Regions from separate parts of the Lentzea sp. HUAS12 genome, predicted to be linked through region 2. Evidence: riboswitches for the same ligand, from Rfam matches in the RefSeq annotation. Region 2 holds a riboswitch; the other holds the start of a gene.
What was found. A riboswitch is a leader RNA that binds a small molecule or an ion and turns the genes downstream of it on or off. The one in region 2 is predicted to bind thiamine pyrophosphate.

Region 1 (15,135 bases), 410 kb from region 2:
GCCGACGGACACCGGCCCGACGGCCTCGTACTCCTCGCCGCCGATCTCCACGAGCAGCCGCACGTGGTCGCGCCGGTGGACCCGTTCGACGACGGTGCCCTCCAGCAGGCCGTCGGGGTCGACCCGCAGCGCCGTGGCCCGCAACCCGACTCGTTCGACGTCCAGCCCGACGAACGAACCGGGCACGAACTTGTTGCAACCCAAAAACTTCGCCGTCTCCACGTCCACGGGGGACGACCACACCTCGGCGGGCGGGCCGACCTGGACGATCCGGCCGCGCGACATGATCGCCACGCGGTCGGCCAGGGTGAACGCCTCGTCGTGGTCGTGCGTCACGACCAGGGCCGTCGTCGCGGCCTCGCGCAGCAGCCGGGCCAGGTCGACCGCGAGCTGTTCGCGCAACGCCCTGTCCAGCGCTGACAGCGGTTCGTCCAGCAGCAGCAACCGGGGCGAGGGCGCCAGAGCACGTGCCAGCGCGACCCGTTGCTGCTCACCGCCGGACAGCTGCGTGACCCGGCGGTCGGCATAGCCTTCGAGCCCGACGAGTTCCAGCAGCGACAGCACGCGCTTGTCCCGCGCCTCGCGCTCGGTCTTCTTCATCCGCAGGCCGAACGCCACGTTGCCGGCGACCGTGCGGTGCGGGAACAGCTGGCCGTCCTGGAACACCAGCCCGAACTCGCGCCGGTGCACCGGGACACCGGCCAGGTCGGCGGAGTCCCACCGCACCGCACCGGCGGAGGGCTTCTCCAGCCCGGCGACCGTGCGCAGCAACGTCGACTTCCCGCACCCCGAGGGCCCGAGCAACGCCACGACCTCGCCGTCGGCCACCTCCAGCGACACGTCCGACACCGCGGCCGTCCGTCCATAGCGGACGGTGATCGAGTCCAGCTGCAGTGCCATCAGAACTCCCCGCTGCCCGGCACGCGCAGCCGCTCGATCAGCAGCACGCACCCGACCGTCACGACCATCAGCAGCGCGCACGCCGCGTAGGCCATCTGGCTGTTCAACTCCCCCGGCCGCGACATCAGCCGCGCGATCACCACCGGCAACGTCGGCGCGTCCGGCCGCGCCAGGAAACTAGTCGCCCCGAACTCGCCCAGCGCCACCACGTACCCGAACCCGGCCGCGGCGGCCAGAGACCGGCCCACCAGAGGCAGGTCCACCTCACGCCAGACCCGCGCCGGCGAGGCGCCCAGGGTCGCCGCCGCCTGCCGCAGCCGTTCGTCGACGGCCCGCAGCACCGGCAGCACCATCCGCACGATCAACGGCGTCACCACGAGAGCTTGGGCCAGCGGCACCAGCATCGGCGACGTCCGGAAGTCGCCGGGCAGCGCGTCCATCGTGATCAGGTAACCGAAGCCGACCGTCACCGCGGACACCCCGAGCGGCAGCATCAACGCCGTGTCGAGCACCTCGGCGAACCGGGCCCCCGACCTGCGCAACCCGACCAGCACCACGGCCGAGAACACCCCGACCACCAGCGCCACGAGGGTCGCGTCGAAGGCCGTCCGCAGCGAGTTCACCGCGGCGTCGATCCCCGTCACGGCCAGCGTTCCGCGGTCGCCCCGGGTGTTCAGCGCCACGTACCCGGCGAGGCTCCAGCCGTCCCGAGTGGACAGTGAGCGCGCCACGAGCCCGACCACGGGCGTCAGCAACGCCACGACGACGGCGAACGCGGCGGTCACCACGTACCACTCACCACCGGACGGCTTCCGGGCGAGTTCCTCCCTGCCGCGCAACGCCAGCGCGGTCTCGCGCCGACGCCGGGCCAGAGCTCCCAGCACCAGCACCGCCAGCACGGCGGCGAACTGCAGCAACGACAACGCGGCCGCCCCGGACAGGTCGAACAGCTCGACCGTCCGCAGGTAGATCTCGGTCTCGAGCGTCCGGTACCGCGACCCGCCGAGCACCAGCACGACGCCGAAACTCGTGGCGCAGAACAGGAACACGACCGCGGCGGCCGACCCGATCGCCGGCGCCAGCGCGGGCAGCACCACCGACGCGAACGCCCGCGGCCGCGAGGCACCCAACGCCCGCGCCGCGTCCTCGGCGCGCCGATCCGTGTGCGCCCACAGCCCGCCGACGGTCCGCGCGACCACGGCGACGTTGAAGAACGCGTTGGCCAGCACGATCGGCAGGAGCCCGCCGTCGGGCCAGAACGTCCGGAAAGCCAGGCCCACCACGACGGTCGGCAGCACGAACGGCACCATCACGGCCGCGCGGACCAGTCCGAGGCCGCGGATCTCGCAGCGTGCCAGCACGAACGCGAGCGGCATGCCGGCGAGGACCGCCACGAGCGTGGAGGCCGCGGCCTGGCCGAGGGTGAAGGCGACGAGCTCCCAGGTGTCGGCTTCGAGGACCGCGGCGAGCACACCGCCCTCGCGCAGGCCCAGGTCGACGATCGCGAGGACCGGCCAGGCGAAGAAGAGCGCGAGGAAGGCCAGCGGCAGCAGCGCTGCCGCCGACCACCCGGCACGAGCGGAGATCCGGCGAACCGGCCCGCCCGTCCGCGAACTCAGCCCTGCACCAGCTTGCGCCACTGCTCGACCCACGCCTCGCGGTTGTCCTTCACCTCGTCCGCGGGCAACGACTGCGGCGAGGCGGGAAGCGGCGCGTCCTTGGCCCACGACTCGGGCAGCGCGACGCCCTCGCGCGACGGGTACACGTACATCTGCTCGGCCACCTGGGCCTGGAACTCCTCGCCCAGCAGGAAGTCGAGGACCTTCTTGGCGTCCTCGGTGTTCTTGGCGCCCGACAGCACGCCCGCGTACTCGACCTGGCGGTAGCAGGTGTCGAGCACGGCCTTGGTCCTGCCGCCCTCCGCCGACGGCGACGACGCGTACGACACCACGATCGGCCGGGTGCCCTTGGTGGCCGAGAACTCCTGGTTGTAGGCCTCTTCCCAGCCGCTCACGACCTTGACGCCGTTGGCCTTGAGCTTGGTCCAGTACTCCTGCCAGCCGTCCTCGCCGAACTTCGCGATCGTGCCGAGCAGGAACGCGAGACCGGGCGAGGACGTGGCCGGGTTCTCGACGACCAGCTGGTCCTTGAACTTCGGGTCGACCAGGTCCTCGTACGACTTCGGCTCGCCGGCCGTGAGCTTGGCCGGGTCGATGTTGAGGCACACGTCACCGACGTCGACGGCCTGGAGCCGGTTCGAGTCGTCGGCCTTGTACCGCTGGGCGCCCTTCGAGGCCTCCGGCGAGGCGTACTCGGCGAACACGCCCTCGCTGAGGGCACGCGACGCGAACGTCGAGTCGACGCCGAACGCGACGTCGCCGATCGGGTTCGACTTGGTCAGCACCAGCTTGTTCGTCAGCTCGCCCGCGTCCCCGCTCGCGAGCTGCTTCACGGTGATGCCCGAGGACTTCTGGAACTCGTCCAGCACCTCCTGCTTCACCGCGAACGAGTCGTGGGTCACCAGCGTGACCTCGCGCGACTGCGGCGCGGTCGACGTGCCGGCCGAGCAGCCCGTCAGCGCCAGAGCAGCGAAAACAGCACAAATCCTTCTCACAGCAACCTCTCCCTACGCCGGTATGACCCGGATCAGGTGGACGGTCGAGGGCTTGCGAGCCCTCCTCTCAGCCCGGCGCTTCACCGGACTCCCGTGGTAAACGCGCAGCTTACGTGACGTGGTGGGACGATCAGGACATGGCCGAGCTGTTGAGCGACGATCAGTTGGACGACCTGCTGCCGAAACTCCCCGGCTGGTGCCCGCAGGACGCGGCACTGGTGAAGACCGTCGAGCTGGAGAGCTTCTCCAAGGCGATCATGGTCGTGAACCGGATCGCGGAGATCGCCGAGAACGACAACCACCACCCGGACATCGACATCCGCTACAAGACGCTGACATTCCGCCTGAGCACGCACTACAAGGGAGGAATCACCGCCCTGGACGTGAGTCTCGCCGAGGAGATCGACGGAGTCCTGGACGCCCTGGCCTGATTCGGTCAAGATGTGCGCTGCCGCCGCCCGCGGAAATGAGAGGGAACACCCTCATGCGGATGCGCACACCTCTGTTCGTCGTGGCGCTGGCCGGCAGTCTCCTCCTCGTCCCGGCCGCGGCCCAGGCCGTGCCCTGTGCCGTGACGGACACGATGATCGAGGCCAGCCAGGCCTGGGTGACCAGGGGAACCGATCTCGCGGCGAACACCTGGTCCAACGCGGGTTTCCACACCGGCAACCTCGCCCAGGTGCGGACGACCGGGATCAGCAACCACAAGACGTGGCCGTGGGTGCAGGCGAACCACTACCTGCTGCCGGTCGACCCGGCGCACCCCTTCGCCCCGGACGCGCAGGCGACCGGTGAGCCGTACCTCGACGTGGCGTACTTCCACCCGGAACCCGAGGTGCTGCAGCCGTTGCGCGACAACCTGCGCGCCCAGGTGCGGGATGGTGGCACGTACTGGAGGTCGCCGGACGCGCTGAACATGGCGCTGCCGTCGTTCACGCGGATCGCACTCGCCGACCACGACCAGGCGATGCTGGACTACTCGTTCCGCTCCTACCAGAGCCTCAAGGCGCGCACGTTCAACGAGTTCACGGGCCTGTGGAGCCTGAACGCGCAGACGAACGGCTGGGCTGTGCAGGGCCTGGCCAAGGCGGTGGTCGCGCTCCCCGCCGACCACCCGTACCGCGCCGAGTACGCCAGGACGCTGGCCAAGAGCGTGCGGACGTTGACGTTCCTGCAACGCCACGACGGCTTCTGGGGCGCCACCGGCAAGGACTCGGCCGCCACCGCGATGATCACTTACGCGATCGCGGCGGGTGTCAACGCGGGCGTGCTCGACCGCGCCACCTACCTGCCGCACGCTCAGAAGGGCTGGCAGGCGTTGCTGACCGCGCTCGACGCCGGCGGACTGCTCGGCTGGACCGCGGCCCGCAACTCCTTCAAGCCCGCGTCAGCCGGCGACTCGGCTGGGTTCGCCGTCGGCAGCCTCCTGCTCGCCGGACAGCAGCTCGTCCCGCTGACGCCGGGCTGCTAGCCCGATCGCGACCAGCGTGAGCACGCCCGCGGCCGGATAACCCCAGCCGAGCACGACGAAGATCCACGGCCGCGGGAAGTCCCAGATGTTCGGCTGGGCGAGCAGCAGGAACGAGATCAGGTAACCGCCGGTCAGCAGCACCCACAGGCCGGCGGTGATCTTGCAGAGCAGGTGCCCGCCCTCGTAGACCAGCCACAGCAGGGCGGGCACCATCCACACCCAGTGGTGGCTCCACGAGATCGGCGAGACGAGCAGGCCGAGCATCTGCACGCTGACGATCAACGCCAGCACGTCCTTCGTCCTGCTGACCGCGAACCACGTCAACGCCGCGGCGACGAGCACGGCGACGATGTAGATCGGCCCGGTCTTCACGTCGTAACCGACCGTGCGGCTCAACGCACCGCGCAGTGACTGGTTGATGGCGCTGCCGACCGGCCCGACGCGACTCGCGTCACCGAGGAGCTGGAACCAGAACTTGTCCGACTGCGACGGCGAGATCGCCCAGCCGATCCCGTACACGACCACAAAAGCGACGAACGACCACACAGCGGCCATCCACCGCCGCTGGATCAGGAAGTACAGCCCCGAGATCGCGGGCGTGAGCTTGATGCCCGCGGCGAAACCGACCCCCGCCCCACCGATCCAGTTGCGCGCGCTGGCGAGCGTGCCGATGAGGATCGCGACCAGCACCAGGTTGATCTGGCCGTAGTTGAGCGTGGTGCGGACCGGCTCGATCCACAGCGTCAGCGCGGTCCACAGCATCACGCGGCGCGGGTCCTGCAGCTTCAGCAGTTTCAGCGTGACGTGCACGATGTAGTAGAGGCAGCCCAGGCAGATCAGCTGCCAGATCCAGCGCGAGGCCTCCCACGGCACCCAGCTCATCGGCGTGAAGATCGCGGCCGCGAACGGCGGGTAGGTGAACGGCAGCGGGAACACGTCCGCGTACTGGTCGAGCCGCCACTCGTAGAGGTCGCCGGAGAACAGGTGCGGCGAGCCGTTGCGGTACACCAGCAGGTCGATCATGGTCATCTTCGTCTGGAACGCGACCATGAACAGGTGCCCGAGCACCGACAACGCGAACAGCCACGGCGCTACGGAGAGCACTCGCGCTTCCACAGCACGGAGTTTCACCCCGAAAACGTTACCCGAGGCAACGTTGTGGGGTACCCCGGCGTCATAAGGACGGGAGAGATCGCAAGAGGGAGTTTTTCTGATCATGTCTGTTGATCTTGTTGTTGCCGCTGTCGCCGCTCTGGCCATGCTGGGGGTCGCGTTCGGAGTGTTCGCCGCTGCCGCACGCACGAGGAACAACGTGTGAAACCGTTGTGAGACAAAAAGAAGGGGGAGCCTCCACAAAGGAGGCTCCCCCTTCACCGTTTCCGAGGGGAGGAACGGTGAGCGATGAGTCTTTAGAAGTAGTGAGCCCGGCCGCCGATCGGCTTGCCGACCGCGCCGAGGACGGCGAGGATCGCGCCGATCACCAGGAGCACCACGCCCAGCGTCGTCAGGATGCTGATACCCATCAGCCATCCGACGACCAGCAGAATCAGACCGAGGACGATCATTCCAACCTCCAGGTGGGGAATCCTGATGTAGAGGTACCCGACCGCGGTAGGTACAAACCTCGCTTCATACATTCGTCAGTGATATAAGCAGCTTGCGCGCTTCCTCGGTGCCGCGGTGCCGCAACATCTCGTAGATCGGCAGGGCTTCCGCCAGGTGTTCTCGTGCGGCGTCGTGCTCCCCCAGCAGGATGTGGACCTTCGCCAGCCGTACGAGGCCCTCTCCGAGGTAGTAGGTGTGGTGCATCTCCCGCATCCGGTCGACCGACAGCCGATAGCTGTGGACGGCCTCGGCGTAACTGCCCAGCTCGACGTGGATGTCCCCCAGCGTCTCGGCGTTGTTCGCGTGGGGCATGGACAGCGGGCCTGTGTACCCGGCGAACGACACCTCCGCCTCCATGCACAGCTCGATCGCCCGTTCGCGGTCACCGACCTGTTGGTGAGCCCGCGCGTATGCCGCGAGGTAGCAGCCTCGCTGGTACTCGCCGAGGTCGGAGAGCTTCGGGTACAAACCGGCCAAGATGTCCAGCGACCGTTGGTGCTGCCCGAGTTCCTCGTACACGAGAGCCAGCCCGCGCGAGACGTCAGCCTGGCCGTCGACGTTGTCCATCTCCTCTTCACAACGCAGTGCCGAGCGCAGGTGGAACTCGGCCTCGAGAAAAGCCCGTTTCGCCATGTAGATCCCACCGAGAGCGCGGTGAAGGCGCTGTCGGCCGAACACGTCGTCCCGTCGTTGTGCCGCGGCCAGCGCGAGCAGTTCAACTTCCTCGACCTCGGCCAGCAGTCCTTGACGCAGCATGGAGAGGTGGAGCGTGTAGACCAGCCGCCAGGTGAGGTCATCCGCACCTGCCGCCACCATCTCCCTCACCAAGCCCAGGAGCACCGGCTGCTCGACCTGGATCCAGAGTTTCGAGGCCTGCACGTCCGGTATCGGCGTGACCACGGCCCCTGGCGACGGAGGTGCCATCGACGTCCACCTGGCCCTGGGCTCGGTCAGGCTGTTCGCCTTCAGCGCGGTGTGCACGTAGTGGTCGAACATCCGCTGCTGCGCTTCGACCTGCTGGTCCTGCGACAGCTCGCCGAACCGTTCGGCTGCGTAGTCCCGCACCAGGTCGTGCAGCAGGAACCGTCCGGTGCTCGTCGTGGAGACGAGGCTGCCCGCGACCAATTCGCTGAGCGCGCGCCGTGCCTCCTCGACCGACACGGCGGCGAGGCTCGCGGCGGCCTCGACGGTGAACTCCGGGCCGGGGTGGCGGCCCAGCGCCACGAACACGTCCGCCGCGACCCCGCTGACGGACCGCAACGACCAGGAGAAGACGGTGCGGACGTCCGTGGCGGGGTCGTCGATGTCGAGGGCCTTCAGGCGTTCCCGCTCCAGCTCGTCCGCGAGTGACGTGAGCGGGTCGCCGTAGGCCGCGCGGGCGGCCACGATGCCCAGCGCGAGCGGCAGTCCCGCACACCGCTCGACGAGCCGCGCGACGGCGTCCGGCTCGGCCGCGACCCGTGCCGCACCGATCCGCTCGGTCAGCACCTCGACCGCGGCCCGCTCGTCCATGACGTCCAGCGCCACGGGACGGCCCGTGAGCCCGTCGAGCCGGTTGCGGCTGGTGACGAGGACGAGGTTGGCCGGTCCGCCGGGCAACAACGGGCGCACCTGCGTCACGTCCCTGGCGTTGTCCAGGACCACGAGCATCCGACGCTGCGCAGACAACGACCTGTACTGGCCGATCACGGCCTCGTCGGTCGGAGGCAGCTCCTGGGCGGGCACACCGAGCGCCACGAGGAAGTCGCGGGCCACCGCGATCGGGTCGAGCGGCTCCGCGCGGAGGTCGAAGCCGCGCAGGTTCACGTGCAGCTGACCGTCCGGAAAGCGGTGCGCCGCCTGGTTCGCCCACTGGAGCGCGAGCGCCGTCTTGCCGACGCCGCCGATGCCGTTGATCGCGGAGATCACCAGGGGCGCGCCCGGCCGGGCAACCTCGGTCAGCCGCGCCAGCTCGGCCTCGCGGCCGACGAAGTGCGGGTGCGCCGGGGGAAGCTGCCGGGGCACGACGCGCGGGGCTGGCGTCTCGCCGCTGAGGACCTGTTCGTGCGCCGCACGCAGTCGCTCGCCGGGAGTCGTCCCCAACTCGTCGGCCAGGCGTCGGCGAACCTCCTGGTACGCCGTGAGCGCCTCCGCCTGCTGGCCCGTGCGGTGCAACGCGAGCATCAGCTGCGCCCAGAACGCCTCGTGCAGTGGGTGTTGCTCGGTGAGCGACCGCAGTTCCGGCACCAGCACGTCCGTGGCGCCGGCGAGGTCCTCGTCGATCCGGCGTTCCAGCGCGATGAGGTGCTCCTCGACCAGCGGCGGCACGTCCTCGCTGTGCAACGACTCCGACGCCACGTCGCCGAGCACCGGACCGCGCCAGAGCGCCAATGCCGTGCGGTGTTCGCCCAGCGCGGCGAGGCGACGGAACTCGGCCAGGTCGAGCTGCCCCGGCCCGACCTCGGCCGTGTAGCCGCGCGACGACGTGCGGACGCAGTTGGCAGCTCCCAGCGACTGCCGCAGGCGCAGCACGACCGTCTGCAACGTCTTGTGCGCGCGGTCCGGGGCCGGCGGCCTGCCGTCCCAGACCCGTTCGACCAGCTCGTTCACCGGCACGATCTCGTTGGCGCGCAACAGCAGGGTGGCGAGCAGGACACGGCCGCGTCCTGCCGGTACCGCGACGGGCTCGCCGTCGAGCAGCACTTCCAACGGGCCCAGAACGCGGTACTCGGCAGTCACCTGGGCGAACCTACCGGCACGCCGCAGTCCCGGAAGACCTCCACCGCCGCTGCTTCCGCCTCCGCCGTCCGCAGAGCTTCCGGGTGGTCGCCGAGCGCCAGGATCAACAGCGCTCGTCCTCGCCCGGCGGGCACCGGAACCGGTTCCCCGTCGACGAGCACCTCCAACGGCCCCAGGACGCGGTACTCGACCCTCACCCGGCCGAACCTACCGGCACACCGCAGTCCCGCAGGGCCTCGGCGGCCAGTGCCTCCGCGGCCGCGGCGCCGTCCTCGTCACCCGTCGCGCGGCGGACGGTCGCGAGTGCCTGGAGCGACTGGGCCTCCAGGTGCCGCTGGTGGTGGCGGCGGTGCGTGGCGACCGCCTCCTCCGCGAGCCGCAACGCCTCCTCCCGTTCGCCCAGCGCGAGGTGGAACAGCGCGCGTTCCCTCAGTTCGTCCCCGGCGATCAGGAGGTAGTCCCCGCTCAGACTCGCGCGCAGCTCGGCCAGGTGGTGGGCGGCCGCGTCGAGGTCGCCCCGCTCGCGGTGCGACCGCGCGACCGTCCAGTGGGCGCCCATCCGCTGGTGCACCGACGCCTGCTGGTCGGCGAGTGCGAGCATCACCTTCCCGGCGGCCAGGGCGTCCTCGTGCGCGCCTTCGTCGTGGAACAGGTCGGTCAACGCGGCCCAGGTGTCGATCTCCGCCTCGAAGTCGGCCTTCAGCCGCAGCCCGTCGAGCAGGTCGAGCGCGAGGTCGAACGCCTCGTCGGCCTGCCCGATCGCCAGCTTCGCCCGCACCGCCGCGCAGGCACCGAGCGTGATCCGCCGCGGGCTGCCGAGCTCCTCCTGCAGCGCGAGGTAGGCCTCGTGCTGGCGGATGACGTCCGGCAGCCTGCCCATTTCGATGTAGACGCTGTTCAGCGCGGTGTGGGCGTGACCGCGGACCGCGGGCGAGGTGGCGAGCTCCAGCGCTCTGAGCAGGGACCGCTCCGCGGCGGGGAGGTCAGGCTCGTGGAACGAGACGGTGGCGATGTTGATCAGCACGACCGCCTGGTTCTCGACCGCGCCCGTCTGCTCGTGGATGGCGAGCGCCTCCCGCTGGTGGTGCAGGGAGGTGGCCACGTCACCCCGGAGGCGGGTCAACGCGCCGAGGATGTTGTGCGCGGTCGCCTGCGTCGGCAGGTCGTCCGCCCGGACTCCCCTCTCCAGCGACTCCCGTGCCAGCTGCTCGGCGCTCGTGAAGTCGCCCTGGCAGAAGCGGTAGGTCGACGTGGAGAGGTCCGAGGCGGCGACCAGCACCTCGTCGCCGGACGCGCGGGCCGCCCGGCCGCGGACGTCGCACAGCTCCGACCAGCTCGTGTCGTCGCGGATCTCGTAGCAGTAGGCGCTGAGCACCGCGGCGATCTCGTTGGCCTGCCGGTACTCGTGCCGCTCGGTCGCGACGACGACCGCCGCGAACACGTTCTGGTACTCGGCGTTCAACCAGCCGAACGCCTCTTCCGACGTCTTCAGCACGACGTCCGGGAGCTGCGTCGTGGTGGTGGCGAGCGGGAACCGCCGCTGGTCGGGGAACAGCAGTTCGGCGGCGTCGTCGGTCATCCGGCGGTAGAAGTCGTACAACCGCCCGATGGCCTCGTCGACCTCGTCGTTCGTGCACCTCTCCCGCGCGTACACGCGCAGGAGGTCGTGCAGGGCGAAGCGGTCGCCGCGCTGCTCCACCAGGTGCACGGCGACGAGCTGGTCGAGGTGGCGGCGGGCGTCGGGCAGGCCGGCGACGACCGCGGCGTCGTGGGCGGTGAAGTCCACCCCGGGCAGCACCCCGAGCCGGCGCAGCACCAGCCGGGAGTCCCCGGGCAACGCGGAGTAGCTCTCGTCGAAGACGATGCCGACCGCGGCCGCCGGGTCACCGGGCACGGCCAGCTCACCGAGGCGGTCGGTCTCCAGCTGGGCGACCTTGTCCGCGATCGTCATGTCGTCCTGCGCGCGCAGGTCCGCGGCCGCGATGCGCAGCGCCAGCGGCAGCCCGCCGCACAACCGCACGAGCGCGGCGGCCGCGTCCCGCTCCGCGCGCACGCGGCCGGTGCCGAGCACGCGTTCCAGCAGGCGCAGCCCGCCGTCGTCGCCCAACGACGGCAAGCGCAGCAGGTCGGCGTCGTTCAGGGTCAGTCCACGCAGGTCGCCGCGGCTGGTGACGAGCGTGAGCGCCCTGCCGGACGACGGCAGCAGCGGCCTCACCTGCTCGGCGTTCGCCGCGTTGTCCAGCAACAGCAACAGCTTCCGGTCCGCGGCGAGCGACCGGTAGAGCGCCACCTGTTCGTCCATCCCGACCGGCACCGCGTCCACGCCCAGTCCTTTGAGGACCAGCGTGAGCGCCTCCTGCGGTGACATCGCCCGCACCTGGTCCTGCCCGCGCAGGTTCACGAAGATCTGCCCGTCGTCGAACCGGTCCGCGACCCGGTGCGCCCAGTGCACGGCGAGCGAGGTCTTGCCCACACCCCCGGTGCCCGAGATGACCAGCACCGCGGCCTCACTGGCCGCGAGCCGTGCCACGTCGTCCTCGCGCCCGGCGAACGTGGTGAGGTTCGGCGGCAGCTGCCGCGGCGTGACGCGCTTCTCCTTCGGCGGCGCGACCTCCCCGCGCAGGATCTGCTCGTGCAACTCGCGCAGCGCGGGCCCCGGGTCGATCCCCAGCTCGTCCGCGAGCATCTCGCTGACCTGCCGGTACGCCGCCAGGGCACCCGCCTGTTGCCCGGACCGGTAGAGCGCCAGCATCAGGTGGCCCCAGAACCGGTCGCGCAACGGGTGCCTGCGGGTCAGGTCCTGCAGCTCCGGCACGAGGTCCGCGGACCGCCCGGCCGCGAGGTCCTTCTCGATCCGCATCTCCAGCGCCGCGAGCTGCTCCTCCACCAGCGGCGGCACGTCGTCGCGGTGCAGTGACTCCGACACGACGTTGCCCAGCACGGGCCCCCGCCACAACGCGAGCGCCTGCCCGAACTCCTGCCGGGCGACCAGCGCGCGGAACCGCAGCAGGTCGAGCTGCTCGGGTGCGATCTCGGCCAGGTACCCGCCCGGCTCGTGCCGCACGCAGTTCGCCTCGCCGAGCGCCTGCCGCAGTCGCATGACGACCGTCTGCAGCGTTTTGTGCGCGCGGTGGAGGTCGGGCGGCGTGCCCTCCCACACGCGGTCGACCAGCTCGTCCACCGAGATGAACGTGTTGGCGCGCAACAGGAGTGTCGCGAGGAGCACTCGGCCGCGCCCGGTCGGCACCGTCACCGGTTCACCGTCGAGCAGCACCTCGAGGGGCCCCAGCACCCGGTACTCGACTCTCACGAGCCGGAAGTCTAGGTGCGCGGGCCGGGAGGCGCGTCCGATGCCCGGACACGCCGATGCCGGGCCACCCTCGGACCCGGCACCACCTTGCGCACCTCAGACGTTGAAGCGGAACTCCACCACGTCGCCGTCCGCCATCACGTAGTCCTTGCCCTCCATGCGGACCTTGCCCGCCGCCTTCGCGTCGGCCTTCGAGCCCGAGGCGACCAGGTCGTCGAACGACACGACCTCGGCCTTGATGAAGCCCTTCTCGAAGTCCGTGTGGATCACGCCGGCGGCCTGCGGGGCGGTGGCGCCCTGCGGGATCGTCCAGGCGCGCGCCTCCTTCGGGCCCGCCGTGAGGTAGGTCTGCAGGCCGAGGGTGTGGAAGCCGGCACGGGCCAGGGCGTGCAGGCCCGGCTCGGTCTGGCCGATCGACTCCAGCAGCTCCAGGGCCTCCGCCTCGTCGAGCTCGAGGAGCTCCGACTCGACCTTGGCGTCGAGGAAGACGGCGTCGGCCGGGGCGACGAGCTCGCGCAGTTCCTTCACGCGGGCCTCGTCGCTCAGGACGCCCTCGTCGGCGTTGAAGACGTAGAGGAACGGCTTGGTGGTGAGCAGGGAGAGCTCGCGCAGCAGCTCTCCGTCCACTTCGGACTGCGCCGAGAACAGGGTGCGGCCGGAGTCCAGGATGTCCTTGGCCTTCTTGGCGTTCTCGAGGGCGGCGCGGCGGTCCTTCTGCATCCGCGCCTCCTTCTCGATGCGCGGGATGGCCTTCTCGAGGGTCTGGAGGTCCGCGAGGATCAGCTCGGTGTTGATCGTCTCGATGTCGCTCGACGGGTCGACGCGGCCGTCGACGTGCACGACGTCCGGGTCGTCGAAGACGCGGATGACCTGGCAGATCGCGTTCGCCTCGCGGATGTTCGCGAGGAACTTGTTGCCGAGGCCCTCGCCCTCCGACGCGCCCTTGACGATGCCCGCGATGTCGACGAACGACACGACGGCGGGCACCTCGCGTTCGGAGCCGAAGATCTCCGCGAGCTTGGTGAGGCGCGCGTCCGGCAGCGGCACGACGCCCACGTTCGGCTCGATGGTCGCGAACGGGTAGTTCGCGGCGAGCACGTCGTTGCGCGTCAGCGCATTGAACAGGGTGGACTTGCCGACGTTGGGCAGGCCGACGATACCGAGGGTCAAACTCACGGGAAGCGAGTCTACGGCAGGCGACGGTCGTGTCCGATTCCCGCGAGCCATTGACCGTTCCCGCTGGCAGGATCGCCTGCATGGTCATCGACGAAGAACACGCGTACCGGGTGTGCTCCGCACGTGACGCCCGTTTCGACGGGTGCTTCATCCACGCGGTCCGCACGACGGGCATCTACTGCCGGCCCTCGTGCCCCGCGGTGACCCCGAAGCGCCGCAACAGCCGGTTCTTCCTGACGGCCGCGGCGGCCCAGTCGGCGGGGTTCCGCGCCTGCCGCCGCTGCCTGCCGGACGCGACCCCCGGCTCCCCCGAGTGGAACCTCCGCGCGGACCTGGCGGGCCGGGCGATGCGCCTGATCAGCGACGGAGTCGTGGAACGGGACGGCGTGAGCGGTCTCGCGTCGAAGCTCGGCTACTCGGAACGCCACCTCACCCGCGTGCTGACCGCCGAACTGGGCGCCGGCCCGCTGGCACTGGCCCGCGCGCACCGGGCGCACGCCGCCCGCCTGCTGATCGAGACGACCGAACTGCCGTTCGCCGACATCGCGTTCGCCGCGGGCTTCGCGTCGGTGCGGCAGTTCAACGACACGATCCGCATGGTGTTCGCCTCGACGCCGTCCGACATGCGCGGCCGCGGCAAGGCACCGGTCGGCACGCCGGGGCGGATCGTCCTGCGCCTGCCGTACCGCGCGCCGTTCGACGCGGAGGGCCTGCTCACGTACTTCCGGGCGCACGCGCTGCCCGGCGTCGAGGAGGTCACCGACGACTCCTACGCGCGCACCATGTCGTTGCCGCACGGCGAGGCGACGGTCCGCCTGACGTTCCCGGCGGACCACGTCCTGTGCTCGCTGCGCCTCGCCGACGTGCGTGACCTGGGCGCGGCCGTGTCCCGTGTGAGACGGCTGCTGGACCTCGACGCCGACCCGGTGGCCGTGGACACGTTCCTCGGCGCCGACCCGGTGATGGGCCCGCTGGTCCGCGCGGTGCCCGGGGTCCGGGTGGCGGGCAGCGTCGACGGCGCCGAGACGCTGCTGCGGCTGGTGGCGCCGTTCGAGGGCGTGCCGCTGCGGGTCCCGGACGGTGCGCTGACCCACCTCTACTCGGCCGGGGACCACCCTGTCACCGAGGCGCTCGCGAGCGGGAGACTCGTCGTCGACGTGGGCCGCTCGATCGAGGACCTGACCGAAGAGCTCGCACACCTCGTGGGCGCGGAAGTGGCCGACGAGGTGGCCATGCGGGTGCTGGGCGCACCGGACGTGCTCGTACTCCCCGAGACCGCACGACACCTGGCTTCCCACGGCCCCGAGTGGCGGCCGTGGCGCTCCTACGCCGGAGCACACC
Region 2 (15,135 bases):
GTTGCGCCCGAAGAGCACAACGCCGCCGAGGCCGTCAGCGACCCGCCGCAGCAACCAGTCGGGGGCGGTCGTTCCGTGGAAACCGGGAAGCAGAACGGCAGCGGCCAACTGATCCACGCGTCATCCCTTCACGGCACCGGCGGTGACACCGGCGACCATCTTGCGCTGGACGATCAGGAAGAACACCAGCGCGGGCACGGTGAACAGGACGGACGCGGCCATCGCGCCACCCCAGTCGGTGCCGAACGCGGTCTGGAACCCGGACAGCCACACGGGCAGCGTCTCCAGGTCCTGGCTGCGGATCAGCACCTTGGCGAACAGGAACTCGTTCCACGCGGTGATGAACGCGAAGACCGAGGTCGCCACGAGACCCGGACCGAGCAGCGGCAGCGTCACCTTCTGGAACGCCTTCCACCGGCCGCACCCGTCGACCATCGCGGCCTCCTCGAGCTCGATCGGGATGCCGTTGACGAACCCGCGCAACGTCCACGCGCAGAACGGCAGCGTCACCGCGAAGTACACGAGGATCAGCGACGACAGGTGTTCGTAGAGCTGGAGGTCGCGCATCATCAGGAACATCGGGATCAGCAACGCCTCGAACGGCGCCATCTGCGCGACCAGCATCAGCAGCACGAAGCTCTTGCGGCCGCGGAACGCGAAGCGCGACATGGCGACCGCCGCCGTGATGCCGATGACGATCGCGGCCAGGACCGCGGTCAGCGTCACCAGGAGGCTGTTGCCGAGCGACGACAGGAAGCCCGGCTTCGTCCACGCGGTGACGAAGTTCGAGAACGTCACCGAGAACGGGACGAGGTCGTAGTCCGACGTGATCGTCGAGCCCTTGGGCTTCAACGCCGTCGTGATCATCCAGTACGTCGGGAAGAGGAAGAACAGAGCGAGTGCGAGACCAGCGACGTTGGCCGCCGACTTCTTGAGCATCAGATCTTCCCCTCCTCGGTCTGCAGGAGCTTCCGCAGGTACTGGAACGTGATCAGGCCCAGGATGACCATCATCAGCACGGAGATCGCGGCCGCGACGCCGAAGTGGCTCTTCGCGATGCCCTCCAGGTACTGCAGGACCGGCAGCGTCGTGCTCTGCCCGCTGGGACCGCCCTCGCGGAACACCCAGATCTGGGCGAAGACCTTGAAGTCCCACAGGGTCGAGAGGAACGTCACCATCATCAGCAGCGACTTGATCTCCGGCCACGTCACCGCGCGGAACGTCTGCCACGGCGAGGCGCCGTCGATGCCCGCCGCCTCGTAGAGGTCGCGCGGGATGCCGACGAGTCCGGCGTACAGCGAGAAGGCGAGGAAGGGGATCGCCTGCCAGATGATCAACAGGCCGACGACGGACAGCGTCGACGAGCCCGAGGAGAACCACGAGTAGCCGGCGAACGAGTCGAAGCCCAGCTGCACCAGCGTCTTGTTCAAGATGCCGTAGTTCTGGTCGAACATCCACTGGTAGACCGTGGTCGACGCGAGGATCGGCATGGCCCACGCGCAGAGCATCGCGATCTGCAGGGCGATCCGCACCCACGGCGTCAGCACGCGCATCAGCAGGGCGATGCCGAGGCCCGCGCCCACCGACGCCCCGACGACGGAGACGGTGAACACGACGGTCCGCAGCGAGACTTCCCAGAAGCGCTCGTCCTGCAGCACGGTCGTGTAGTTGTCGAGGCCCGTCCACACGATCTCGCCGCGAACCAGCTCGCCGAGGTTCAGCTGGCGGAAGCTCGTCACGAAGACGGAGACGACCGGCCAGCCGATCAGCCAGAGGATCGCGATGAGAGCGGGAGCGAGCAGCAGGTAGGGCAGCGCCCGGTCGAAGGCGCTGCCCCGGCGGCGGCGCTTGCGCGCCCCACCCGTCACGGCAGGCGGCAGCGCCGGAGGGATGTCCCCTGCCGGCGCTGCCGTTTCGGTCGTTTCGACGGCCGTCATCTCAGCTTGGCTAGGCCATGGCCTTGGTGATGGCGTCGCTCGCGTCCTTCGTGGCCTGGTCCAGCGACTTCGCGCCGGTCAGGTACGCGGTGAGAGCGTCCTTCAGCGGGTTCTGGCCCGCCTCGACGGCCGCCCACTTCGGGGTCACCGGGGTGACCTTGCCGTTGGGGGACGAGTCCGCCATGGCCTTGCCGATCGCGTTGCTCGCGAGCTTCGCGGTGTCCTTCGAGGTGCCGGGAACCGCGCCGCCCTCGGCGAGCATGTCCTGGTACTTCTTGGACGACAGCAGGGCCAGGTACTTCTTGGCCGCGTCCGCGTTCTTGGAGGACGCCGGGATGGCGAGGTTCGAGCCGCCGAGGAACACGGGGGCGGACGAGCCGGCCTTCTTGGACGGGATCGGGAAGGCCGCGGTCTTGGTGGCCAGGTCCGCGTTCGCCTTCACGGCGCCGCCGAGCTCCCACGGGAGGCCGACCATCATGCCGACGTTGCCCGTGCCGAAGACCTCCATCTGCTGGGGCTTCGCCTCGTCGATGTCAGCCGGGACCTTCTTGGTGGCCGACGCGTCGTAGATCGCCTTGTAGGCCTCGAAGCCCGCCTTCGCCTGCGGGGTGTCGAGCGTGCCGGTCCACTTGCCGCCGTCCTGCTTGGCGATGTCGCCGCCCTCGTCCCAGATGAGGGACAGCAGGAAGTACCAGGACTGACCGGGCAGGTACAGGGCCTGGAAGTCCGGGTTGGACGCGTTCGCGGCCTTGAGCTTGTTGATCGCGTCGATCCACTCGGCACGCGAGGTCGGCGGCTGCGCGACACCCGCGGCCTGCAGCAGGTCGGTGCGGTAGATGACCGTGCGGTTCGCGGCGTAGAACGGAACGCCGTACTGCTTGCCGTTCAGCGTCAGCGAGTCCTTGAGACCGCCGAGCCACTCGCCACCGTTGAACTGGCCCGCGTCAGCGGTCAGGTCGGCCAGCGTGCCCTGGTCGGCGAAGGACGCCGTCTGGGTGTTGCCGAGCTCGATGACGTCCGGCGGCGTGCTGCTGGCCAGCGCGGTGGTCAGCTTCTCCTGGATGCCGGTCCACTTCTGGACCTCGTACTTGACCTTGATGCCGTTCGCCGACTCGAACTCCTTGTTCAAGGCGTCGGTCAGGGTCGGCGCCGCGGAGCCGTCCATGAGCCACACGGTGATCTCTTTGGTCTCCGTGCCGCCACCGCTGCTCGTGCTCGTGCCACAACCTGACACGGCCACTGCCAGCGCGGCGGCACCGACAGCGAGTCCTCTCCAGCCCTTCACAGTTCGCGCCCTTTCACCAAGCCCGGCTCTCGGCCGGAACGTCCAAGTGGTGTAGACCAATGCGGAACAGCGTGTGCTGCGTCACCGCGTCTGTCAAGCGCGTGACCAAGACGTTGCGAAGTCATCGGACGAATTTCGGGACGGATGTCGGGGGTTCGGACGCACGAATCGACACGGACAAGGCATCCTTGTGATGCGTGACATGGAGTGCGAGGAGGAGGCCATGCTGGAGACGACGCCTGCATCAGGCGTGGACGCCAGGACGCGTGCGCAACGCGAACCCAAGTACTGGGGTCTCAAGCGGCACCTGCTCGACCTGTTGAGGGCGCTGCCGCCCGGTTCGCCGATCCCGACGGAACGGTCGCTGGCCGCGGAGTTCGACGTCTCCAGGACGACCGTCCGCCAGGCGCTCGCCGAGCTCACGGTGGAAGGCCGGCTGCTCCGTGTGCAGGGCAAGGGCACCTTTGCGGCGGAACCCAAGGTCGCCCAGAGGTTGCAGCTGTCTTCGTACACAGAGGACATGCGCGCCCAGGGCCGCGTGCCGTCGTCCAAGCTGATCGAGGCCTCCGAGATGCCCGCGGAGGCCGAGCTCGCGCGGCTGCTCGGCGTGCGTCCCGGCGCCAAGGTCCTGCGGCTGCACCGCCTGCGCCTCGCCGACAACGAGCCGATGGCCATCGAGACGACCCACCTCGCGCTGGGCCGCTTCCGCGGGCTGCGCCGGTACCTGGCGCCCGGCGCCTCGCTGTACCAGGTGCTGTCCGAGCGGTTCGGTGTCGAGATGGGACACGCCGAGGAGACGATCGAGACCGCCCTCGCGTCGCCTGAAGAGGCAGAACTGCTCGGCGCGGACATCGGCCTGCCGATGCTGCTGCTCTCACGGCACTCGTACGACACCGACGGCAATCCGATCGAGTGGGTGCGTTCGGTCTACCGCGGCGACCGCTACAAGTTCGTCGCCACGCTGAACCGGCCGTCTTGATCGCCTGGGGCACGCCACGCGCCCGCTGGGTGCTGACCACGACGATCCTCGGGTCGGGCATGGCCATGCTCGACGGGACGATCGTCAACGTGGCGCTGCCCAGGATCGGCGCGGAGTTCGACGCGTCGGTCACCGACCTGCAGTGGATCCTGAACGGGTACCTGCTGGCCCTGGCCTCGCTGATCCTGGTCGCCGGCTCGCTCGGCGACCGGTTCGGACGTCGTCGCGTCTACGTCGTCGGCGTGATCTGGTTCGGCGTCGCGTCGCTGCTGTGCGGTGCCGCGTGGAACGTCCCGGTGCTGGTGGCGGCCCGTGTGCTGCAGGGCGTCGGCGCCGCGTTGCTGACACCCGGCGCGCTGGCGATCCTGCAGTCGTCGTTCAACCGCGAGGACCGCTCGCGGGCGATCGGCGCGTGGTCGGGCCTCTCCGGCGTGGCCACCGCCGTCGGGCCCCTGGTCGGCGGACTGCTCGTGCAGGCCTGGTCGTGGCGGCTCGCGTTCCTGGTGAACCTGCCGGTGGCGGCCCTGTGCGTGGTTCTCGCGCTGCGGTTCGTGCCGGAGTCGCAGGACGACGAGGCGGGCCACCCGAACTACCTGTCCGCCCTGGTCGGCGCCCTGGGCCTCGCGCTGCTGACGGGCGGTCTGGTCGAGCAGTCCTACCTGGTGGCCTTCGCCGGACTGGTCGCGATGATCGCGTTCGGCGTGGTGCAGAAGCGGTCGTCCGACCCGCTGGTGCCACCGGAGCTGTTCCGCAACAGGACGTTCCTGGTCTCGAACGTCCTGACGTTCCTCGTCTACGCGGCGCTGGGCGGCGTGATGGTGCTGCTCGTGCTGCAACTGCAGATCTCGCTGGGCTACTCGCCGACGGCGTCGGGCCTGGCCAGCGTGCCGATCACGATCATCATGCTGCTGGCCTCGTCGACGTCCGGGCGCATCGCCCAGCGCTACGGTCCCCGGTTGCAGCTGATCGTCGGGCCGATCCTCGTCGGTGTGGGCATGCTGTTGCTGCGCAACGCCACGCCTGGTGCCTCGTACGTGACCGGTGTGCTGCCCGGTGTGCTGGTGTTCGGCGTCGGCCTGGCGATCGTGGTGGCCCCGGTGACCGCGACCGTGCTCGCCTCCGCCCCTGATCACCACGCGGGTGTGGCTTCCGGCGTGAACAACGCCGTGGCCCGCACCGGCGGCCTGCTCGCGACGGCCGTGCTGCCCGCGGCCGTCGGGTTGACGGGCGACGACTACACGAACCCGGCCGTCATGACCGCCGGGTGGGAGATGGCCCTCGTGCTGTGCGCGGTGGCCGCGATCATCGGTGGCGTGCTGGCCTTCGGCGTGGACAACCGGGTGCTGGCGGCGGCGCCGGAGCAGCAGGAGGCGCCGCACCCCGGCGAGTGCCTGCACTGCGGGGTGGAGGGGCCGCCGACGCACATCCGGTCGGGCGGGGAGAGGGCGCCGCTGTAGGGGCCGGTGCCTGCGGCACTCCGCACCTACCACCTACCACCTACCGCCTGCTGCCAGCCGCAGCCCGGCGTCCCAGCTCAGCCCGCCAGCAGCCTCGCCAGCAGCGCGGGCTCCACGTTCCCGCCCGACACCACCGCGACCCCGCCCCCGCCCCCGCCGATCTTCTCCTGCGCCGCCACCGCCACGGCCCCACTGGGCTCCGCGACCAGCCGCGCCTGCCGGGCCAGCCGCGCCATCGCCCCGAAGATCTCGTCCTCCGACACCGTGACCACGTCGTCCACGTACCGGCCGATGTGCTCCCAGGTGAGCGCCGAGGGCTCATCCCTCAACGCGTCAGCGGCCGTCTGAGCGCGCTTCAGCGGGTCCCAGCGCACCAGTTCGCCCGTTGTGAGCGATTCCGCGATGTCCGCGGCCAGCTCGGGTTCGGCGCCGAGCACGCGGACGTCCGGGCGCAGCGACTTGATCGCCGTCGCCACGCCGGAGATCAGACCGCCGCCGGACATCGGCACCACGACGGTCTCTACGTCCGGCAGGTCCTCGAGGACTTCGAGGCCGATGGTGCCCTGGCCGGCGATCACGTCGGGGTGGTCGAACGGCGGGATCAGGGCCGCGCCGCGGTCCGCGACCAGGGCTTCCGCGCGTTCGACGCGTTCGGTGATGCCGACGATGAAGACCTCGGCACCCAGCGCGCGGGTGGCCTCGACCTTGACCGCCGGGGTGTTGTCCGGCATCACGATCGCGGCCGGGACGCCGTGCAGGCGGGCCGCGTAGGCCACGGCCTGGGCGTGGTTGCCGCTGGAGTACGCGACCACGCCGTTCGACCTGTTCTCCAGGCGTGCCAACGCGTTCAGCGCGCCGCGGAGCTTGAACGCGCCGATCGGTTGCAGGTTCTCCGGCTTGATCCATCCAGTTCCGAACGGCAGCAGCGGCGTTCGCACGACGTGGGGCGCGATCACCGCCGCCGCCGATCGGATGTCTGGGAGCGCGATCATCCGAGGATCGACGCCAGGAGGGTGGGCTCGATGTTGCCGCCGGAGACCACCGCGACGGCCGGACCGTCCGGCAGCTTCGCGTTGAGGTACGCGGCGACGGGCACGGCGCCGCTCGGCTCGGCGACGACCCGCGTGCGGCGCGCGATCTGGTTCACGGCGTCGCGGATCTCGTCCTCGGAGACGGTGACGAAGTCGTCGACGAGCTCGCTGATGTGGGCCCAGGTGAGTTCCGACGGCTCGGCGCGCAGGCCGTCCGCGATCGTGCGGGCGCGGTCGTGCGCGTTCCAGCGGACCTGCTTGCCCTCGGCGAACGACGCGGCGGCGTCGCCGGCGAGCTCGGGTTCGACGCCGATCACGCGGACGTCCGGGCGCAGCGCCTTGACCGCCACCGCGACGCCGGAGATCAGTCCACCACCGCTCACCGGCACCAGAACCGTTGCCACGTCGGGGAGATCGGCGATGATCTCCAGACCGGCGGTGCCCTGGCCGGCGATCACGTCCGCGTGGTCGAACGGCGGGATCAGCGTGGCGCCGCGCTCCTCGACCAGTTCGTACGCGCGGGACTCGCGCTCGGTGATGCCGACGACGAACACCTCGGCGCCGTGCGCGCGCGTCGCGTCGATCTTGAGCTGCGGGGTGTTCTCCGGCACGACGATCGCGGCCGGCATGCCGAGGGTCTTGGCCGCGTAGGCGACCGCCTGCGCGTGGTTGCCGCTCGAGTACGCCACGACACCGCGTGCCCGGTCCTCGGAAGGTATGCGGGACAACGCGTTCACGGCACCGCGGATCTTGAACGCACCGATCGGCTGCAACGACTCGGGCTTGATCCACAGGCCGGAGTCGAAGGGGAGCAACGGGGTGCGGACGACATGCGGGGCGATGGCGGCTGCGGCCGCGCGGACGTCTTCGAGGGTCACCAGGCGCATGGGTCGATGATGCACGTCACCGGGGCACAACCGGTGAACTGTGCCCAACGTCCTACGGGTGTCATGTCTGAGAAGGAGAAGATCACCCCCGTCAAGCTCATCGCGAGTGTGCTCGCGGCCACCACAGCAGCCGTTCTGAGCCTTCGCCTCAACCTCGTCGGCACCATCGTCGGTGCGATCCTCGCGAGTGTCGTCACGACCGTCGGCGCCGTGTTCTACCAACGGTCGATGGAACGCGAAAAGCGTTGGCAGGTAATAGCTGTCGGCGGTCTGCTCGTGTTCGTCGTGACCGTCCTCACCGCGACGAGCGTCCAGCTCGTGACCGGCAAACCCGTGACGGCCGATACGGGCAAACCGTCCACAAGCACCCATACCGAGACGCACACCGAGACGACGAAGACCGAGACGGTCACCGTGACGGTCCCGCCGAGCGCGTCCACCCCGTCGTCGTCGGGCAGCACGACGACCACCGAACCCACGACGACGTCGACAGGTTCCGGACAGCCGAGCGACAGTCCCGCGCCCTCCTCCAGCGCCGACCCCATTCGGTGATCAGTTCACTACGTTGAGCGATAGTTAACTGTCAATGGCTACGCACCGGAGTTGATCTGTCGTGAGCTGTGACACACTTCGTTCACGTTCGAGGCGGGGCGTCATAGCCAAGAGTTCCGCAACTTCACTCGAACGGGCGAAGTAAATCGGTCATAACAGACCGGGAGGAGGCGCAATGAGGCTCGTGGTACGTCCGCTTGAGCCCGGCGCCTGCCGTGGACTCGCGTTGCGACCGAGGACGGGAGGGGTGGGGCGACCCCTGCCGCCGCCCCACCACCCGTCCCCCTAGAGCCCCCGAGAGAGGTCCCTGCAACCGACTCTCGGGTTCCCCTGCACCCGAAAGTGAGGGAGACGCTTGATGAACCGCACGAGTGCGGCCCGTGTAACCGGTGCCGTGTTGCTCGCCACCGGAGTCGTCACTGCTCTCAGCGTACCGGCGTTTGGCGCCCCTGCCGCACCAGTCGCCCCAACCGGTTCCGATACGGAGAGCTACCCGGCCGAATTGCTCCAAGCGGTGGAGCGTGATTTGGGCCTGAACGCTGACCAGGCCCGCGTCCGGTTGGCCTCTGACCAGAAGGCGAGCGAGGTCGCGGAGTCCGCCAAGGCGTCTCTGGGCGACGCGTTCGGCGGAGCCTGGATCGACCAGGCGAGCGGCAGACTGACCGTTGCCGTGACCAAATCAGGACTCTCCGTGACCGGTGCGGACACCCAGGTCGTGAAGAGCTCGCTCGCCCAGCTCAACGGGACCAAGTCGGTCCTCGACATGATGAGCGCGCCCAAGTCGATCACGAGCTGGCGCGTCGACGAGAAGTCGAACGCCGTCGTGGTCGAGGTCAACAAGAACGCGCGGGACGCGGCGGCGGACAGCTTCATCGCCACCGCGAAGTCCATCGGCTCGACCGTCAAGGTCGAGGAGGTGACCGAGAGCCCGACGCCGCTGTACGACTCGCGCGGCGGTGACGCCATCTACATGGGCGGCGGCCGCTGCTCGCTCGGCTTCTCCGTGACGGGCGGCTACGTCACGGCCGGCCACTGCGGCACCACCGGCACCGCGGTCTCCGGCTTCAACCGCGTCGCCCAGGGCACCTTCGCCGGCTCGGTCTTCCCCGGCAACGACTACGCGTGGGTCCGCACCAACGCGAACTGGACCTCGCGGCCGTGGGTGAACCGCTACAACGGCACGAACGTCGTCGTGAAGGGTTCCACCCAGGCGGCGGTCGGCTCGCAGATCTGCCGTTCCGGTTCCACCACGGGCTGGCGCTGCGGCACGGTCCAGGCGTTCAACCAGACCGTGAACTACCCGCAGGGCCAGGTGCGCGGCCTCACCCGCACCAACGCCTGTGCCGAGGGTGGCGACTCGGGTGGTTCGTGGGTGGCGGGCTCCGGCTTCGGCCAGGCCCAGGGCGTGACCTCCGGCGGTTCGGGCAACTGCTCGTCCGGCGGCACCACGTACTTCCAGCCGGTCAACCCGATCCTGTCGCGCTACGGCCTGACCCTCACGCGGGGCTAGTCCTGAGCTGAGAGCGCCGCGGCACCTGCTGGTGTCGCGGCGCTCTCGCGTTCATCGGACCAGCACGATCTTCCCGTGGGCATGGCCCGTCTCGCTCAGCCGGTGCGCGTCGGCGGCCTCGGCGAGGGGGAAGACCCCGGCGAGCGGCACGGTGAACGAGCCCCGCTCCGCGAGCGCGGCCGCGATGGCGAGACCGTGCAGCGCTTGAGGATCCGAGCCGGGACCGCCCGCCGTGTGGGTCAGCCGAACCCCGTGCTCGCCGGACAGGTCGGCGATCGTCACCACGCGGTCCGGCGAGCCGGCGATCGCCACCAGGTCCGGCACCGGGCCCGCGCAGTGCAGGACGGCATCGACGGCCCGGTCGGCGGAGAGCGCCGAGACCCGGTCCGCCAGCCCTTCGCCGTGGACCACCGGAGTCGCGCCCAGTTCCGCGACGAAGTCCTGCGTGGACGGCCCGGCCGTGCCGATCACGTTCGCTCCCCGCGCCGCCGCCAGTTGGAGCGCCACCGTTCCGACGCCTCCCGCCGCACCCGCGATCAGCACCGTCAGGCCGTCGCGCACGTCCAGCAGGTCCAGCGCCCTGGTGGCGGTCTCGACGTTGGCCGCCGCTCCGCCCGCCTGCTCCCAGCTCAGCGCCGACGGCCTGGGCGCCCACGCCGCCAGCACCGCGAACTCGGCGTTGGCGCCGCCGAGCCGGGCCAGGTCGACCATCCCGAACACCTCGTCGCCCACCTCGACACCGCTCACCCCCTCGCCGACCTCGTCGACGACCCCGGCCGCGTCCACGCCCGGCACGTGCGGGAGCGACAGCCGCGCGCCGAACCGTCCCGCGCGCAGTCCGGCGTCGGCGGGCGTGACCCCGGATGCCCGCACGGCGATCCGGATCTGGCCAGGGCCCGCGTGCGGTTCGGTGACCTCGGCGACGTGCAGCACGTCGGCGGGCCCGTACTCGGTGAACTGGAGTGCTCGCATGGCCGCGAAATTAGTGGAACAGGGCGTCCGCTTAGAGGAAACTGAGACGGTGACGGCGAATCTGACCCACAACCTGCGTTCGGACGCCCAGGACAACCGCGACCGGATCATGGCGGTCGCGCGCGAGGCGTTCGCGACGGAGGGCCTGGACGTGCCGATGCGCGAGCTCGCCCGCCGGGCCGGGGTCGGTCCGGCGACCCTCTACCGCCGCTTCCCCACCAAGGAGGCGCTCGTGGTGGAGGCCTTCTCGGAGCAGATGGCGGCGTGCACGGCCGCGGTCGACGACGGGCTGGCGCACCCCGACCCGTGGCTCGGCTTCTGCCACACGGTGGAGGAGATCTGCCGGCTGCACGTGCTCGACCGCGGGTTCGCGGCGGCGTTCACGACCGCCTACCCGCGGGCGATCGACTTCGGCGTCGTGCGCGAGACGGCGTTTCACAAGCTCACCGAGCTGATCCGCCGGGCCAAGGCGACCGGGAGGCTGCGCGCGGACTTCTCGGTCGACGACCTGGTGCTGCTGCTGATGGCGAGCGGGGGCGTCCGCAACGGGACGCCCGCGATCGCGCGGCGGCTCGCCACCCTGTTCCTCGAAGGCTCAGCTGAACTGCACTGATCGCTTCGAGAGCCCGTACCAGAAGCCCTCGACGCTGGTGCGCGCCTTCTCGTCGCTCGCCGCGCCGAGGGCGACGAACAGCGGTGCGAAGTGCTCGGTCCGCGGGTGGGCGATCCCGGCGGCGGGCGCCTTCACCTGGAAGTCCAGCAACGCGTCCACGTCACCGGCGGCCAGCTGCCGGTGCGCCCAGTCGTCGAACTCCTTCGACCACGACGGCGGCTCGTAGTCCGGTCCGGCCGGGAAGTTCACGCAGCTCAGGTTGTGCGTCATGAACCCGCTGCCGACGATCAGGACGTTCTTGTCCCGCAACGGCGCCAGCTTGCGGCCGACCTCGTGCAGCTTGCGCGGGTCGAGCGTGGGCAAGGACATCTGCAGCACCGGCACGTCGGCGTCCGGGAACATCTCCTTGAGCGGCACGTAGGCGCCGTGGTCGAGGCCGCGTTCCTCGTCCTGCTCGACGTGGCCGCCCAGCAGCTTGCGGACGTCGTCCGCGAGCTCCGGCGCGCCCGGTGCCTCGTAGGTCACGTCGTAGTACCGCTGCGGGAAGCCCCAGAAGTCGTAGACCAGCGGCACGGTCGTGGTCGCGCCGATGGTCGTCGGCGCCTCCTCCCAGTGCGCGGAGACCATGAGCACGGCCTCCGGGCGCGGAAGGGCGGCGGACCAGTCCTTGAGCTCTCTGGTCCACGTCTCGTCATCGGCCAGCGGGGGAGCCCCGTGGCTCAGGTACAGCACAGGTGCGCTCACGTCTTCGAGCGTACGCCTTTTAGTTCAAATTTCAACGATCAAGTTCGGATTTGAACAACTCGGCGGCGCGGCGGGGGTCCTCGGCGTCCGTGATGGCCCTGACCACGACGACCCGGGTCGCGCCGGCCTGCTTCACCTCGTGCAGGTTCGTCAGGTCGATGCCGCCGATCGCGAACCACGGGCGATCGGTCCTGGTGGCGCGGACGAGGTCGAGGCCCGGTGCGGGGCGGCCCGGCTTGGTCGGGGTCGGCCAGCAGGGGCCGGTGCAGAAGTAGTCGACGCCGGGTTCCCCGGCGGCCGCCGTCATCTGGTCGACGTCGTGGGTGGAGCGGCCGATCACCACCTCGTCGCCGATGATCCTGCGGGCGAGCGGCACGGGCAGGTCGTCCTGGCCGAGGTGCAGCACGTCGGCGTCGACGGCGTGCGCGATGTCGGCGCGGTCGTTGACGGCGAGCAGCTTGCCGTGGCGTTCGGTGGCCTCGGCGAGGAGCTCGATCGCCTCGATCTCCTGCTTCGCCTCCAGTGACTTGTCCCGCAACTGGATGATGTCGACGCCGCCCGCGAGGGCCGCGTCCGCGAACTCGGCCAGATCAGGCCGGTTCGGCGTGCAGAGGTAGAGGGTCGCGTCGGCGAGTCGTTGCCTGATCAGGTTTCCGTCGAGTCCTGGCACGCACGCACGTTAACCGTTATGTTGAAGGCGGTCCGCACGGGAGCCTGGAGAACACCGGGCTGAGAGGGAGCGTGGTTCGCTCCGACCGTCGAACCTGATCCGGGTCATGCCGGCGCAGGGAGCGTGAATGCCTTGAGCAGTGTGGAAGTGGCCGTCCTGGGTGGCGGCGTCATCGGTCTGTCCGCGGCCCTGTCCGCGGCACGGGCCGGGTTCTCCGTCTCCGTCACGGACCTGGGCTCGCCGCACGCGGGTTCGCGGGTCGCGGGCGGGATGCTCGCACCGCTGACGGAGGCGTGGCCCGGCGAGGAAGCCGTGGTGGCGCAGGGTGTCGAGGCCCTCGCGCTGTGGCCGTCGTTCGCCGCCTCGATCGGCGTGCCGCTGTTCGACGCCGGAACGCTGGCCGTCGGCACGCAGCCGGGCGACCTCGCCGACCTGCGGCACGCGGGGGAGTTGCTGACCTCGCGGGAGATCCGGGCCCTCGAACCCTCGCTCGGGCCGGCGGTGCGCGGTGGCGTGTACGCGTCCGGTGACCTCGCCGTCGACAACAGGCTGCTGCTTTCCGCACTGCGGAAGGCTTGTCGCGAGGCCGGTGTTCTCTCCGATGTGGACGGACGGGTCACGGTGATCGCGGCCGGGGCGTGGAGCGGGTCGCTGCACCCGGCTCTGCGGGACGTGATCCGCCCGGTCAAGGGCGAGATCCTGCGGCTCACACACCGCCCCGGAGCGTTGCCGCCACCCCGTCACACCATCCGCGCGCTGGTCTCCGGCCGTCCCGTCTACCTGGTGCCGCGCGACGACGGACTGGTCGTCGGCGCGACCCAGTACGAGGCCGGGTTCGACACCGACGTGTCCGTCGCGGGCGTGCGGGACCTGTTGCGCGACGCGGAAACCGTGCTGCCGGGCATCGCCGAGTACGCCCTGACCGAGGCCGCCGTGGGGTTCCGCGCGGGCAGCCCGGACAACGTCCCCGTCGTGCGGTGGCTGGAGCCCGGCGTGATCGCGGCGACGGGTCACCACCGCAACGGTCTGCTGCTGGCCCCGCACACCGCACAGGTCGTGGTCGAGCTGCTTCGAGGAGGAACTTCGTGAGGGCACAGGTGAACGGGACCTCCCGCGACCTGGCCGAGGGCACGTCGGTGGCCGCGGTCGTGACGCTGGTGGGGGCACCCGAGAAGGGCGTGGCGGTGGCCTTGGACGGTGCCGTGGTGCCGAAGGCGTTGTGGGACTCGACGATCGTGCCGGACGGTGGCGTCGTCGAGGTGCTGACCGCGGTCCAGGGAGGCTGACGTGGACGATCCGCTGATCATCGCGGGCCGGGAGTTCCGCTCCAGGCTCATCACCGGCACGGGCGGAGCCGCGAACCTGTCGGTGCTGGAACGGGCCCTGGTCGCGTCCGGCACCGAGCTGACGACCGTGGCGATGCGCCGGGTCGACGCGGCCGGGCAGACCGGCGTCCTGGAGTTGTTGCGGCGCCTTGGAATCGAGGTCCTGCCGAACACCGCGGGCTGCCGCACCTCCGCCGAGGCCGTGCTGACCGCGCAGCTCGCGCGGGAGGCGCTGGAGACGAACTGGGTCAAGCTCGAGGTCGTCCACGACGAGGAGACCCTGCTGCCCGACCCGGTCGAGCTGCTGGACGCGGCGGAACGGCTCGTCAACGACGGGTTCGTCGTCCTGCCGTACACCAACGACGACCCGGTGCTGGCGCGGAAGCTGGAGGACATCGGGTGCGCGACGGTCATGCCGCTGGGTTCTCCCATCGGCACGGGGCTGGGAATCCGCAACCCCCACAACATCGAGCTGATCACTTCTCGTGCATCTGTTCCAGTAGTTCTCGACGCGGGCATCGGCACGGCCTCGGACGCCGCTCTCGCGATGGAACTCGGCTGCTCAGCGGTCCTGTTGGCGACCGCCGTCACACGAGCCCAGGACCCGGAACGGATGGGCGCCGCCATGCGTTGTGCGGTCGAGGGCGGACGGCTGGCGCGCTTGGCCGGACGGATTCCGCAGCGCTTTTGGGCCCAAGCGTCTTCGCCGGGTCTCTGAGTCGCTACCTTGGGTACTCACGTGTTGGGGGATGATTGAGCACTAGCTGAATTCCCGCCGAGGAGGACGACAAGCCGTGACGGCCCCCATTGACGCCGAGGTCGAGGACGCGACCGCGCGCCTGTACCTGGCGATCGGCCGGCTGGCCCGGTTGCTGCGACGCACCGGTTCCCCCGGCCTCGGCCCCGGCGCGGTCTCCGCGCTCGCCACCCTCGCCCGGTGCGGCCCCATGCGTCTGGGCGACCTGGCGACCAAGGAGGGCGTGGCGCCCCCGACGCTGTCCCGCATCGTCGCCGCGCTGGTCGAGGCCGGGTACGTGAAGCGCGAACCCGACCCGCAGGACGGCCGCGCCTGGCTCGCCACCCCCACGCCCGAGGGCGAGACGATGGTGTCCGGCGTGCGGTCCGCGCGGGTGCGCGAGCTGCAGCGGCGGATCGAGCAGCTGACGCCCGAAC

Region 1: it holds a riboswitch for thiamine pyrophosphate, as region 2 does, so the genes downstream of both, ND450_RS27840 (thiamine ABC transporter substrate binding subunit) here and ND450_RS29940 (FAD-dependent oxidoreductase) in region 2, are expected to answer to the same signal.

The regions. Positions count from the first base shown of each region.
Region 1 is NZ_CP099738.1:6,121,232-6,136,366, forward strand. Features, by position in the region: gene ND450_RS27830 (ABC transporter ATP-binding protein) at 1-900, opposite strand, end outside; gene ND450_RS27835 (iron ABC transporter permease) at 900-2,540, opposite strand; gene ND450_RS27840 (thiamine ABC transporter substrate binding subunit) at 2,516-3,514, opposite strand; TPP riboswitch at 3,507-3,617, opposite strand; gene ND450_RS27845 (4a-hydroxytetrahydrobiopterin dehydratase) at 3,652-3,945, shown strand; gene ND450_RS27850 (glycoside hydrolase family 88 protein) at 4,005-4,985, shown strand; gene ND450_RS27855 (mannosyltransferase) at 4,902-6,116, opposite strand; gene ND450_RS27860 (DUF6131 family protein) at 6,395-6,550, opposite strand; gene ND450_RS27865 (BTAD domain-containing putative transcriptional regulator) at 6,615-9,308, opposite strand; gene ND450_RS27870 (hypothetical protein) at 9,305-9,505, opposite strand; gene ND450_RS27875 (BTAD domain-containing putative transcriptional regulator) at 9,502-12,618, opposite strand; gene ychF (redox-regulated ATPase YchF) at 12,715-13,794, opposite strand; gene ND450_RS27885 (bifunctional transcriptional activator/DNA repair enzyme AdaA) at 13,875-15,135, shown strand, end outside.
Region 2 is NZ_CP099738.1:6,531,250-6,546,384, reverse strand. Features, by position in the region: gene ND450_RS30010 (glycoside hydrolase family 3 protein) at 1-117, opposite strand, end outside; gene ND450_RS30005 (carbohydrate ABC transporter permease) at 121-939, opposite strand; gene ND450_RS30000 (carbohydrate ABC transporter permease) at 939-1,937, opposite strand; gene ND450_RS29995 (sugar ABC transporter substrate-binding protein) at 1,948-3,222, opposite strand; gene ND450_RS29990 (GntR family transcriptional regulator) at 3,446-4,201, shown strand; gene ND450_RS29985 (MFS transporter) at 4,198-5,658, shown strand; gene ND450_RS29980 (threonine/serine dehydratase) at 5,736-6,650, opposite strand; gene ND450_RS29975 (threonine/serine dehydratase) at 6,647-7,576, opposite strand; gene ND450_RS29970 (hypothetical protein) at 7,640-8,128, shown strand; gene ND450_RS29965 (S1 family peptidase) at 8,655-9,638, shown strand; gene ND450_RS29960 (NADP-dependent oxidoreductase) at 9,690-10,610, opposite strand; gene ND450_RS29955 (TetR/AcrR family transcriptional regulator) at 10,660-11,223, shown strand; gene ND450_RS29950 (dioxygenase) at 11,206-11,967, opposite strand; gene thiE (thiamine phosphate synthase) at 11,999-12,637, opposite strand; TPP riboswitch at 12,664-12,775, shown strand; gene ND450_RS29940 (FAD-dependent oxidoreductase) at 12,770-13,726, shown strand; gene thiS (sulfur carrier protein ThiS) at 13,723-13,923, shown strand; gene ND450_RS29930 (thiazole synthase) at 13,925-14,680, shown strand; gene ND450_RS29925 (MarR family winged helix-turn-helix transcriptional regulator) at 14,757-15,135, shown strand, end outside.